Regions from separate parts of the Marinovum sp. E3 genome, predicted to be linked through region 1. Evidence: riboswitches for the same ligand, from Rfam matches in the RefSeq annotation. Region 1 holds a riboswitch; the other holds the start of a gene.
The links. A riboswitch is a leader RNA that binds a small molecule or an ion and turns the genes downstream of it on or off. The one in region 1 is predicted to bind cobalamin.
Positions count from the first base shown of each region.

Region 1 (4,355 bases):
GGAGCACCGAACAGCGCAGTGATGACACCAATGGGCAGCACCTGTCCCGGCAAAACGATGCGAGACAACACGTCCGCTGCAACCATGAAGACTCCTCCAGCCAAGGCTGAAGCCAGTATCAGGCGGCCATGTGCAGGGCCGACCAGAAAACGAGTCGCATGGGGAATGACCAGCCCGACGAAGCCGACAGCACCCACCATGCTGACCACCGTCGCGGTCAGAAATGCGGTGACCGCAAAGAGTTCAAGGCGAACGCGCGCGACGTCCACGCCCAGCGAAGCAGCGGCGTCCTCGCCGAAGGCGAAGGCATCAAGCGCCCTGGCACGGTAGAGACAGATGGCCAAGCCAATGACCATGATCGGGAAGGAAAGCCAGGCATCCGGCCAACGGATGCTGCCAAGGCTTCCCAAAAGCCAGAACAGGATCCCTTGCGTCTGTTCGGCATTGGCCGAAGACGTGACGATGAAGGAAGTTACCGCATTGAAGAGCTGCGAGCCTGCAATACCCGCAAGTATAATGCGCTCGGTCCCGCCGCCGGTTTCACGCACCAGGATTGCGACGAAGAGAATGGCCACCGTCGCGCCCACAAAGGCACCTGCGGAGACGGACAGCGCCCCCGCGCCGAGCGCCAGAACAATTACCGTGACCGCGCCGGTCGATGCCCCTGCCGAAATACCAAGCAAATATGGTTCGGCCAGCGGATTGCGCAATAGAGCCTGAAGAACGGTGCCACAGACCGCCAGAGCCGCGCCGACACAGATCGCAACGGCGGCACGGCTGAGACGATAGTGCCAGATGATGCCTTCCCGGATCGGATCGACTTCCAGATCCAAGCCCAGAATACGGTTGGCCAGTGTCCGGGTCACGTCTCGGGGCGTTACCGCAATCTCGCCCAGCAAAATGGCCCCCGCCGTAGCAAGGACCAGAGCCACGGCCGAGACCAGCAGAAACGGCCCAAGGGCCATCCTGCGCGACCTGGGCGCGGGGCGCGCCTCGGCGATCACCGTGCTTGGCCGAAGGCTCGTAGGCCGGCGGCAAGCGTTTCGACCCCGTCTACCGCGCGCAGAGTCGGGTTCATCGACTGAGCGTCCATTTCAATCAACCAGCCATTGCGCACTGCGCTCAGCTGACTGGCCACAGGATCGCTTTGCAGGAACGCGCGCTTGGCGGCGACGTCATCGGCCGGCAGACGGCGCCGATCCATCTTTCCCAGCACGATTACATCCGGGTCGAGGCCCGAAATTGTTTCCCATCCCACCAGCGGCCATTCTTCTTCCGAGGTGATGACATTGCGGACCCCGACGATATCCGAGATCCAAGCCGGGGCCCCGTAACGGCCGGCCACATAGGCTTCTCCCTCGGTCTGCGGTGAGGAAAACCAGAAGAGAACCGAAACGTCGCCTGCTCGCAGCCCGCGTACATGTGCCTTTGCGGTTTCGATCCGCGCCGCGTTGCGTTCGATCAGAGCCGCACCGGCGTCCGACACATCGAAAATGCCGGCAAGCTCAGCAATCTCGCGGGATAGTAGGTCCATGGACCAGGCTTGAGACCGGGCTCCGTCACCGCTGCCGGTGCTGAAATCGCTTTTGGCGCATTCGGCCGGCGACACATAGGTGGCAATGCCGAAATCTCCGAACTGGGAAAAGGTGCCGACCCGCGCCTGTTCGGGAGCGATGTCGTTGATCCACTGACTCGCGACGAAATCGGGGCGGGTGTCCAGCACCGCTTCGAAACTGGGCGACTTATCCGCCAGCCGCGGCAAGGCTTGGCCCTGCTCGGCCAATTCCTCTGGCAAAGGCGCCAGCCAGATTGCGCTACCGACGATCTTGTCGGCCAGGCCGAGCGAGAGCAAGATTTCGGTTGTGCCCTGTCCGATCGCCACCACGCGCTCCGGAACTGCATCCAGGATCAAGTCCCTCTGGCAGTTGCGGATTTCAAGAGGATAGGTGGTTGCCTGGGCCTGAACCCGCAAGGCAGTTGATGCGAGAATGGCAGTTGCAAGCACACAGAGGATACGACCGCGGCCGCGAGCTATTTGGATCATTGACGCTCCTTTTCCGGACACCCCGTCCGGTGCGCATTGAAATTTCGGCTCTGCTCCATCGCAGGCCGGAACGGCAGGTCTCCTGACTCGCGGCCATCGTTCCAACCCGCCTTCCCGTGCCTGTTCTGTGACACAGTGGCATCGCCCGACGGGCGCATGGGTCGAAACGGCCGCCTACAGTTGCGGGGGCAGTCCCGGAGTTCAAGCCAGAAGGCTTGGCACCGGGTTCCCTTTTCATCCCGATTGGGAACCGTTCGCGCCGGAAGTTCTTCTTCACAACCTGGTTTGTCAAGCCAGATTCTTCCGGTGGCGAATTCAATCACCTGCCTGCAAAGGCGCGCCATTTTAGATCACTGTTTTTGAATGCCTTTTTGCGTGCTACTCCCCCATTTGACAGTTGTCGGGGAGTAGCGGCTGCTATCCTGGCAGTCCCGAAACGCTTGCTCTGCTTTTCAACCCCGGCCGCGATAGGGCGGCACGCCTTGATCGGGCAGCCAGAGGCCCTCGGGACGCGGGGCGGTCTGCCAGAACACGTCGATCGGAATGCCGCCGCGCGGATACCAGTAGCCGCCGATCCGCAGCCATTGCGGTTCGAGGAAATCGACCAGGCGGCGTGCGATAGAGATCGTGCAATCCTCGTGAAACGCACCATGATTTCGAAAGGAGGTCAGGAACAGTTTCAGCGATTTCGATTCCACCAGCCAGGCGCCGGGTACGTAGTCGATCACCAGGTGGGCAAAATCCGGCTGTCCGGTCATCGGGCAGAGCGAGGTGAATTCCGGCGCTGTGAAGCGCACATTATAGGCCAGGTCGGCCTGTGGGTTGGGCACACGCTCCAGTTCAGCCTCTTCCGGGCTGGCGGGAATGCGGGTTTCGCCGCCAAGCTGCTTGAGATCGCTGTAGATATTTTCGGACATGGGGGCTCCTTAAGGTCAGACGCCGCGCTTGTTGCCCCAGATCAGGACATGAAGCTGCGGCAGGATGCGGGGGGCGAACCAGCCGTCGGCCATCGCGCTGTCGGTCAGCCATTCCAGCCGGGCAGACAGGGCCCGCAGATCGACCGGCGTGTCGGGGTCGACCTCGGCGTTGCCCGGCTGGAGGTAGAGCGGCAGGTCCGGGTGGCGGGCATGGGCGGCTTTGGCCCATTGGTAATCGGTCTCGTCGAAGACGACGATCTTCATCACCGACTGCCGCGCCGGCTTGCCGGCGGAGACACAGCCATCGAAGGCATCCCAGTCCACCGTTTCGCCGCTCGAGGGGGGTTTCGGCGACAAAACCAGCGTGTCGAGCTCCGCAAACCAATCTCTGGCCAAGGAACCTTGTGTCTCGCAGGCGAAGCGATACCCCGCCGCACGTCCCCGCGCGATCACCGGAGCGAAATCCTGGATCGCGGGATTGCCGCCGCTGATCGAGACCGTCAACGGCTGACCGTTCGAAAGACGCAGCACCTCATCCCAGATTTCCACGTCGCTCAACGGCGCCCAAGTATGGCGATACCGGCTTTCAACGGCATGCAGGCTGTCGCACCAGCTGCACCTGTAGTCGCAGCCACCGGCGCGGATAAAAACCGTGGGCTCACCGATCAATGCGCCCTCGCCCTGGATCGTCGGCCCGAATATCTCGGCGATGCGCAGGGTCATGGCCGGTACTCTGCCCAGGTTTTCGGCGTCTCGCTGATCATCACGGCGCTGGTCTCGGGCCAACGCGCGGCACACCAGTCGTAAAAATGGCGGGCCATGTGCTCGGCGGTGGAGGGCACATCGAAAATGTCATTCAGATGGCGATGGTCGAATTGATCGTCGATATAGCTCTTGAGCGGTTTCAGATCGTGGTAGTCGCGCACGAAACCGTCGTCATTCAGCGTTTCGGCGGCCAGTTCCACCACGACGACATAGTTGTGCCCGTGCAGCCGCGCGCATTGGTGGTCGGGCGGCAGATGCGAAAGCTGGTGCGAGGCGGAGAAGTGGAATTCCTTGCGGATGCGGAACATCAGGTGGCCTCCCGCTCGGCAATTGCCGTCGCCCAATACTCGGGATCGGCATAGGCGGTAGGGTCCGGAACACCGGCGATGTGAAACGCCTCGCGGCGCTCGACGCAGGTGCCGCAGCGGCCGCAATGCAGCGCGCCGCCCTTGTAACACGACCAGGTCTCGGCGAAGGGCGTGCCGTGGCGGGCGCCCTCGCGCACGATGTCGGCCTTGCTGCGTTCGACGAAGGGCGTGTGGAGGTGCACCTCGGCATAGCCGTCGAGCGCAGCCTGCTGCATGGCGTCGAAGGCGCGGGCGAAACCAGGGCGGCAATCGGGATATATG
Region 1 is NZ_JBVTQV010000002.1:163,627-167,981, reverse strand. It holds gene AC0J5K_RS18210 (FecCD family ABC transporter permease) at 1-965, opposite strand, end outside; gene AC0J5K_RS18205 (ABC transporter substrate-binding protein) at 1,001-2,044, opposite strand; cobalamin riboswitch at 2,100-2,314, opposite strand; gene queF (preQ(1) synthase) at 2,497-2,961, opposite strand; gene queE (7-carboxy-7-deazaguanine synthase QueE) at 2,977-3,684, opposite strand; gene queD (6-carboxytetrahydropterin synthase QueD) at 3,681-4,034, opposite strand; gene queC (7-cyano-7-deazaguanine synthase QueC) at 4,034-4,355, opposite strand, start outside.

Region 2 (4,355 bases), on a different replicon from region 1:
GCCCTTTGCCGGGGTGATCCTCAACCGGGTCGCCTCGCCCCGGCACGAACGGCTGGCACGGCTGGGGATGGAGCAGGCCGGTCTGCCGGTGCTGGGCGTGCTGCCCCGGCGCGGCGACCTTGCCTTGCCGGAGAGGCACCTGGGACTGATCCAGGCGGTCGAACATCCCGACCTCGAGGCCGCCATCGCCACCTATGCCGCCTTCCTGCGCGACCATGTCGACCTGGCCGCGCTGCGCGCCGCCGCGCGCGGCCTGCCGGTGCCGGGCGCCGCCGCCCTGCCGCCACCGCCGGCCCAGCGCATCGCCATTGCCCGGGATGCGGCGTTTTCCTTCACTTATCCGCATCTGCTTCAGGGCTGGCACGACGCCGGGGCCGAGATCCTGCCGTTCTCGCCTTTGGCCGACGAACCGCCCGATCCGCAGGCCGATGTGGTCTGGTTGCCCGGCGGCTATCCCGAGCTGCACGCCGGCCGGCTCGCCGCCGCCGAAAACTTCCGCGCCGGGCTGCGCCGCCACGCCGAGCGCCGGCCGGTGCATGGCGAATGCGGCGGATACATGGCGCTGGGCGCGGCGCTGATCGACAAACAGGGCACAGCCCACCGGATGGCCGGGCTGCTGGGGCTGGTCACCAGCTACGAGACGCGCAAGTTCCACCTGGGTTATCGCCGCGCGACGCTGAAGGCGCCGATGCCGGGCCATGCCGCCGGCACCGCGCTGCGCGGCCACGAATTCCACTATTCCACCATCCTCGAGCAGCCCGACGCACCGCTGGCGGCGGTCACCGATGCCGACGGCACGCCGGTGCCGGAAACCGGATCCCTGCGCGGCCGGGTCTCGGGCAGCTTCTTTCACCTCATCTCGGCCGAGGAGACGGCATGACGCAGGACACCCACCAGGGCATCGTCAGCTTCGTCAGCTCCGGCCCCGGCGATCCCGAGCTGCTGACCGTCAAGGCGGTGGATCGGCTGGGACGCGCCGATGCGGTGTTGTATGACGATCTGTCCTCCGGCCCGATCCTCGAGCTGGCCCGCGACGGCGCCGATCTTGTCGGCGTCGGCAAACGCGCCGGGCGGCCCTCGCCGCGACAGGATCACGTCAGCCGGCTGCTGGTGGATTACGCCCGCACCGGCCAACGCGTGGTACGGCTGAAATCCGGCGACAGCGGTATCTTCGGCCGGCTCGAAGAGGAGATCACGGCGCTCAAGGCAGCCGGGCTCGGCTATGAGATCATCCCCGGCGTGCCTTCGGCCTGTGCCGCCGCCGCCGCCGCCGGCATACCGCTGACCCGCCGGCTCACCGCGCGGCGGGTGCAATTCGCCACCGGCCATGACATCAGCGGGACCCTGCCGGAAGACGCCAACCTTGCCGCCCTGGCCGATCCCACGGCGGTGACCGCGATCTTCATGGGCAAACGCACCTTTCCCGGCCTCGCCGCCAAGCTCATCGCCCAGGGCCTGCCGCCCGACACCCCGGCGCTGCTCGCGGAATCGGTCAGCCGCCCCGACCAGAAACTGACCCGGCACAGCGTCGCCAGCCTCGCCGAGGCGCTGGCCCGCGAAACCGGCGACAAGGCCGGGCTCATCTTTTTCGGTCCACTGGCAGAGGAGTAAGGCAGACAGATCACAGACGCCGGGGACAGCCCCGGACCACAAGGAAAGCATGGTGCGCCGCGCGAGTGGCCACAGGGAACCGGGTGCAACTCCCGGACTGCCCCCGCAACTGTAAGCGGAGAGTGCCGAGGAACGTCCCACTGGCCGCGAGGCCGGGAAGGGCCGAGGCGCGATGACCCGCAAGTCAGGAGACCTGCCATGTGCCCCCTTTTCCACGCCCGCACGGGCAATTTCCGCTGCCGGAGGGGCAGCATCACGAGAAAGGAACTGACATGCATATCGAACCCGGCGTCGTTGACGGCGCCAAGATGACCTTCGCCTACACCACCGCCGCAGGGGCGGCGACCTATACCGCCAAGCAGACCGTGGACGATCTGTCGCGCACCAACTCCGGCGCCTTTGCCTTGCGGACTCTGCTTGCCACCATCGGCGCTCTGCTGTTTTTCGAAGTGCTTCCGAATTTCCCGGTCGGCATCTCGGAAGTGCATTTCATCCTCGGCTCGACTCTCTTCCTGTTGCTCGGCACGGCGCCGGCGGCGCTGGGCCTGGCGATCGGGCTGCTGATCCAGGGGCTGTTCTTTGCCCCCACCGACATGCCGATGTATTTCGTCAATGTCACCACGCTGCTGGTGCCGCTCTTTGCCGCCTCGGCGCTGGCGCGCCGGATCATCCCGCGTGACACCGCCTATGTCGATCTGGCCTACAAGGACATGCTCAAGCTCTCGGCCGTCTACCAGGGCGGTGTGGTGACCTGGGTCGCCTTCTGGGCGTTCTATGGCCAGGGCGTCACCGCCGCGACCTTCCAGTCGGTCTGGACCTTCGGCGCCGCCTACATGCTGGTGCTGCTGATCGAGCCGCTGGCCGACCTGGCCGCGCTGGCCGGGGCCAAGGCGCTGCGCGACACCGGCGTCGCGCGCCTGCTTGCACCGCGGCTCTACCGCTCGGCGTAACGCCGCACGGCCGCTGAACCGGTCCGGGGCGCGCACGCGCCCCGGACTTCTGCGTGAAAGGACATTCCGATGATCAAGGACCTCTGGCTGATCGGCATCGGCACCGGCAGCCCCGCCCATGTGACGCTGGAAGGCATGCAGGCGCTGCGCGAGGCCGCGATCATCCTGCTGCCGCTCAAGGGCGATGACAAACAGGATCTGGCGGCGCTGCGCTACGCCATCCTCGAGGCGGCGGGCAGCGACGCCGAGATTCGCACCTTCACCTATCCCGAGCGCGACCCGGCGCTGCCCTATGGCGCACGCGTCAGCGCCTGGCATGACGAGATCGCCCGCCGCTGGATCGCGGCGCTCGGCCCCGAGACGCCGCCGGGCCCGGTGGCCCTGATGGTCTGGGGCGATCCGGCGCTTTATGACAGCACGCTCAGGATCGCGCGGCGGCTGACGCCCTGCCCGCGCCTGCGCGTTGTGCCGGGCATCACCGCCGTGCAGGCGCTCACCGCCGCGCATGCGATCCCGCTCAACACCGTCGATGGCCCGATCCGGGTTACCACCGGGCGACAGCTCCGCTCCCATGGCTTCCCGCAGGACGAAGAAACCCTGGTGGTGATGCTCGATGGCGCTTGCAGCTTCCGCGACCTCGATCCCGCCGGTCTGCATATCTGGTGGGGCGCCTACCTCGGCAGCGAGGCGCAGCTGTTGCGCGCCGGGCCGCTGGCCGACACCGCCGCCGATATCACCGCCACCCGGGCCGAGGCCCGCGCCCGCCATGGCTGGATCATGGACACCTATCTGCTGCGTCGGTCCCCTGCCTGAGACCGTCCCGCCGCGGCCGGCGCCGGCCCGGCCTCAGGCCGCGACCAATGTGAGATCGAAGGTCACCTTCAGGTAATCGCCGGGCACCCTGCCGGACAGGTCGAAGCCCGTCGCCGGGAAACTGCCCGCCGGCATAGGCTGATAGCGCATCACCAGATCCGCGCGCACGCCGAACACCGTATCCTGATCGAGATAGGGGTCGTCCTCGGGAAAGACCTCGGTCACCAGCGGGCGGAAGCCCTCGGCCTCGGCAATGAAATGCAGGTGCGAGGGCCGCCAGGGATGGCGGCCGCAGGCGCGCAGGATGTCGCCCACCGGCCCATCCGAAGGCACGGTATATTCCACCGGCTTGACCGTGGTGAAGGCGTACCGCCCGTCGGCCCCCACCGTCTGAAGCCCATGGAAATCATAGGTATCCTGTTCCGGGTCCTGGCTGGAATAAAGCCCGTTCGGCGCGGTCTGCCAGATGTCGAGCCGGGCGCCGGGGATCGGATTGCCCTCGGGGTCTTTCACCACGCCTTCGACCAGCAGCACCGGCGCCTCGGTCTCGCCCCGCAGATCTCCGCCCACCGGCAGCGGTGGCGAGCCGGAGATATGGAACGGCCCCAGCACCGACGACGAGGTGCCCTCGGCCGTCGAATGCAGCATGTCGACCAGCGACGACAGGCCCAGCACATCCGAAAGCAGCACGAACTCATGCCGCTCGGCATCCGAAATCTCGCCGGCGCGCTCGAGAAAGGCGATCCCGGTCTGCCATTCCGCGTGGGTCAGGTTCACCTCCTTGGCAAAGGCATGCAGGTGGCGGACAAGGCTGGTCATCACTTCGCGCAGGCGGGGGTCGGTCTCTTCGCCCATGTAGCTGATGAAGGCGTCGGTGATGTTTTCCTGGGTGACATTGCGCATAGGGCAAACCTCTAATTCAGAATGGCAAGGCTGAGGGCGGGAAAGCGGATCAGCAGCACCAGCACCACCAGCATGACA
Region 2 is NZ_CM146908.1:2,263,761-2,268,115, forward strand. It holds gene AC0J5K_RS11080 (cobyrinate a,c-diamide synthase) at 1-880, shown strand, start outside; gene cobA (uroporphyrinogen-III C-methyltransferase) at 877-1,611, shown strand; cobalamin riboswitch at 1,645-1,826, shown strand; gene AC0J5K_RS11090 (energy-coupling factor ABC transporter permease) at 1,884-2,561, shown strand; gene cobF (precorrin-6A synthase (deacetylating)) at 2,631-3,374, shown strand; gene AC0J5K_RS11100 (dioxygenase family protein) at 3,408-4,277, opposite strand; gene AC0J5K_RS11105 (TRAP transporter large permease) at 4,289-4,355, opposite strand, start outside.
Region 2: it holds a riboswitch for cobalamin, as region 1 does, so the genes downstream of both, AC0J5K_RS11090 (energy-coupling factor ABC transporter permease) here and AC0J5K_RS18205 (ABC transporter substrate-binding protein) in region 1, are expected to answer to the same signal.